Regions from separate parts of the Limnohabitans sp. TEGF004 genome, predicted to be linked through region 2. Evidence: predicted binding sites of a transcription regulator. Region 2 holds the regulator's gene; the other holds the start of a gene.
What was found. Region 2 encodes LexA, which represses DNA repair genes until DNA is damaged. Its sites were predicted from a motif close to ACTGTATNNNNATACAGT; they were not measured.
Positions count from the first base shown of each region.

Region 1: the regulator LexA is predicted to act here: its motif matches at 1,074-1,091, upstream of LINBF2_RS08310 (DUF4007 family protein).

Region 1 is NZ_AP027056.1:1,750,473-1,752,674, reverse strand. Features, by position in the region: gene LINBF2_RS08325 (glycoside hydrolase family 73 protein) at 1-300, shown strand, start outside; gene LINBF2_RS08320 (hypothetical protein) at 297-794, shown strand; gene LINBF2_RS08315 (hypothetical protein) at 798-947, opposite strand; gene LINBF2_RS08310 (DUF4007 family protein) at 1,190-2,116, shown strand; gene LINBF2_RS08305 (ATP-binding protein) at 2,109-2,202, shown strand, end outside.
Region 2 is NZ_AP027056.1:1,371,506-1,373,707, forward strand. Features, by position in the region: gene LINBF2_RS06490 (asparaginase) at 1-875, opposite strand, end outside; gene lexA (transcriptional repressor LexA) at 971-1,627, shown strand; gene LINBF2_RS06500 (hypothetical protein) at 1,641-1,877, shown strand; gene LINBF2_RS06505 (D-2-hydroxyacid dehydrogenase family protein) at 1,939-2,202, shown strand, end outside.

The DNA of each region.
Region 1 (2,202 bases), 380 kb from region 2:
GACAGTTTGTGGCGCGGTGAAACCGTAACGCTTGACACCAAGGAATTCATCCGAGGGCAGTGGGTCGTTGTGCCTGCTAAGTGGCGCAAGTACCCGACGTGGCAAGCAAGTGTCGATGACCATGCTGCATTCTTGAAGCGTAACCCTCGCTACAAAGACTGCTTCCTGTGTGTGTCGGCTCAGACCTTTGCACGAGCACTCCTCAAGGCTGGATACGCGACTGATCCTGACTATGCCGACAAGCTGATCCGTTTGATTGGTACCTACAACTTGGGTTCGTTGGACGGGGAGGGGATATGAGCTGGATCCGTGTTTTAGTGGAACTAAACAAATCTTTGCTACTCAAGGGGCTGCTGCTTCTCATGGCGTTTTTACTAGGTCTGCAGATGGGGCAATCCCGTCTGCAGCGCCGGTGGGATGCTGAGAAACAAACTGTGCAAATCGCTCAAGCAAAGCAAGAGCAGCACGCTGCCGATGTGGCCCAAGTTCAAAACCAAATATCTAAGGAGATCTCAGATGACTATCGTAAGAAGTCGAGTTTGTTGGCTAGCCGTGCTGTTGTCGCTGAACGGGTGCTCGACAACTACGAGTCCAATGCAGACAGTTTGTCCCCCGTTTCCGCAGGTCCCGAACGAATTGATGGAGATCCCACCAACTATGTACCTATTGCCAATAGAAGTGAAGGTGCAACCCTAAGTTGCGAACGGACTATGCAAGACGCTGCCCAGGCTACTTTGATGCTCGTTGAGCTTCAAAAATGGCTTCTCAGTCAGCAAAGGCTCTACCCACGGTAAGTGCTACAAGTTTTTTAAGTAAAACATCACAAGTTTTCCTTGCCACCTACTTTCCACGTCTCTCGCCCCTTTTTTACCGTTTGCGACATTACGTCTTGCTCTTTGTAATTGCTTTTTGATTTTTGCTAGTTGAATGATTTGTTTTGAATTCATAAATTAATTCTTTATTATTGATATATATTAATTAATATAGTGATTTATAAAAACAATTAGAGCTTTAGGTATGTTTCGGCGTATTTGGAAATCATCAAGTGCAGAGGGGTTGGGAAGGTTACTTGTACTGTTTGCATGTACAGTATCAGTATTGTTGAACCTCCAAAATTCTCATTAAATTGATTTGTGAGGGCATGTACTCAAACTGGTGAAAGTCACCAGTTACTCGTTAAAATGAACCTATGCGTAAAACAACTAGGTCGAGCAGCGGTGCTCACTTCTCAGGCCATGAGACATTCCCGCTTCGTCAAATGTGGCTGAAAAAAGCCTTTGATAAGGCAGATTCCTCGATGCAGGTGCCAAAGGCAATCTTCACAGATGAAGGTGCTATTGCGACTTTTGGTGTTGGTAAAAACATGGTTAGCTCGATCCGTCATTGGGCTTTGGCGTGTGATGTCTTCAGGGAGTCTGCTGAACATCCTGACAGTTTTTCCATATCGCCAATTGCAATCCAAATTTTGGATGACAGCGGATTAGATCCGTATGCAGAGAACCCTACATCGGCATGGCTTGCTCATTGGTTATTGGCCGGACGGGGTGCTCGGTCCACAACATGGCGTTGGCTGTTCAATCAAGTAACTGCCCCAACTTTTACTCGACAAGAACTTGAGGCTCCTCTAGCAGATTTCGCAAGAAAGCTAGAGCCAAAACGCAAACTTTCAGCGTCAACTTTGTCGCGTGATATCGAAACTTGCTTACGAAGCTATGCACCTCGATTTGCGGGTGGTTCGCCTGAAGATTTTGCTGAGCCACTATTAGGTGAGCTTGGATTGCTGCAAGAAGTCCATAAGGGGCAATATGCATTCCGCCGAGGATCCAAAGCAACTTTGCATGACGGTATGTTTGCATACGCGCTTCTTGATTTTTGGGAAAACACAGACGCAGGTCTAAGTTCATTAGCGTTTGAGACTGTTGCTTATGGTGAGGGATCGCCGGGACGTGTTTTCAAACTTGATGAAGACTCTGTCGCTGAGCGATTGATGGTTCTAAGTGATCTGACTAAAGGTTTTTTGGCCTGGACTGATACAGCCGGATTGCGCCAAGTTCATAAACAACCGGGTGACTCAGAGAAGTTACGCCGCGAAATGATTCGAGTAGCTTATGAATGATGAAGGTTTGATGCTCAAAGACATCATCCGTGTTTCTCGCCACTATCAGCGGTCCATTCGCGTGGACGCTGACTTGGGGCGTCACG
Region 2 (2,202 bases):
AAAGCCACGCGAGCCTGCACAGCCGTCAAGCCCCCCGCATGTGGTAACACATCAACCTCACGCGACTGCACACCGCCCTGAGCACAGCGCGACGCACGCAACACCTGCGCACCCTGCTTTTGCGCGTCCAGCAAAGCAGCTTCTAAGTCGTGGTGCAAGGTGCCATTGCCCGTGCCAGCCACCACCCAACCCTGCGGCGCATCGTGTGCCGTCAGCGCGCGTACCAAGCGGCCATCGGCGCCTGTATGGTTGAACACCAGCTCCACACGCGGCCAGTGCTGGCAAGCCACCACCTGCGCCACGCTAGGCACACGTAACACGGCGGGGTGCATCACACCCGCTTGCGAGGTGAATGGGTTGCGCTGGTGGCTATGACTTTTTTGCACAGCATTGCCCGCATGCACTTGGCCTGCGCACACCACCGACACACCTGATGCCGCGGGCTGTTGCACCCAAGTTAAAGCGTCTTTGAGGTTGCCGGGGCCATCGCTGTCAGGCGCATTGGCGGGCAACATGGCGCAGGTGATGGCCACGGGCTTGGTGGGCTGCAAGACGGCTTGCAAAAAGTAGGCGGTTTCTTCAAGTGTGTCAGTGCCGTGGGTGATGACCACGCCTTGCACATCGTCTTGTTCTGAGTAGTGCGACACACGAGCCAACAGGCTTTGCCACACCGCAAAAGACATGTCTTTGCTGTCGATTTGGGCCACTTGTTCGCTCAACAGCTCAACGCCATCATGGGCAACGCCTTGCAATAAATCAGCCACGGCCACTTGGCCAGCCGTGTAGGTTTGAGGCTTGGCGGCATCGCTTGCCAAGCCCGCAATCGTCCCGCCTGTGGCTAAAACAACGATTTTTTTAGTTTTTTTTGCATTCATAGCTTGCCAAACTCAAAAAGCTGGTTAAAAATACAGTTACTGGATGTGTAAACAGTTGCACACCGCAAGACACACATTGTGCAGGAGTCGAACCGATGATTGAAATGCCAAAACTAACCGCCCGTCAGCAACAGATTCTGGAGCTTATCCAGTCTGCCATTGCCAACACCGGTTCGCCCCCTACTCGTGCAGAAATTGCCGCAGAGCTTGGCTTCAAATCGGCCAACGCCGCTGAAGAACATTTGCAAGCCTTGGCCCGTAAAGGCGCCATCGAACTGGTGAGCGGCACCTCTCGCGGCATTCGCCTCAAGGGTGGCAACCAACGCAGCTACCAAGAAAGCAGTTTCAGCGCTTCGCCCTCAGGCTTCTCTCTGCCGCTCGTGGGCCGAGTCGCTGCTGGCTCACCCATCTTGGCGCAAGAGCATGTGGACCAAACTTATTTTGTAGAAAGCAGCTTGTTCCAACGCAAGCCCGACTATTTGCTGCGTGTGCGCGGCATGTCCATGCGCGACGCAGGCATCATGGACGGCGACTTGTTGGCTGTGCAATCCACACGCGACGCCAAAAACGGCCAAATCGTGGTGGCCCGCTTGGGCGAAGACGTGACTGTTAAGCGCTTTCGCAAAACCGCCAGCCACATTGAGCTACTCGCAGAAAACCCCGACTTCAAAACCATTGTGGTCGAACCTGGCGAGCCCTTTGAAATTGAAGGTTTGGCCGTTGGCCTGATCCGTAACACCATGATGATGTAAAGAAAGAACGACCATGAGCCTCGCACTTTTTGGCGCTTACCGCCTCCTCAATCCTCTGCAAAATGTGGTTCGCGGCTTCATGCCCGCACAAGCCCTGCAAAGCACCCGTCGCCCTTTGCCTTTGCGCGTTGCACGCGTGATGGAAGCCCAACACAGCCGTAGCCAAGCTGGCCGCATGGTCATCTCGGGTCGCATGGCGGATGTGTGTGCCGAACTCGACCGTTTGGCCGAGCTAGAAAACCGTCACTGATATTTGCAATCGGGCTCACGCGCCACGCGTGAAGCCCCGTGCTGCAAGGCACAATCGGGGGATGAATATTGTCATCCTCGACGACTACCAAGATGTCGTGCGCAAGCTCGCTTGTGCGTCAAAATTAGAAGCCTTTCCAGCCAAGGTTTACACCAACACCATCAAAGGTGTTGGCCAGTTGTCTGTCAGACTGCGTGATGCCGAAGTGCTGGTGTTGATCCGTGAACGCACACACATCAATCGCCAGTTGCTAGACAAACTTCCCAAGCTCAAACTCATTTCTCAAACCGGCAAGATCGGTAGCCACGTGGATGTGGCAGCTTGC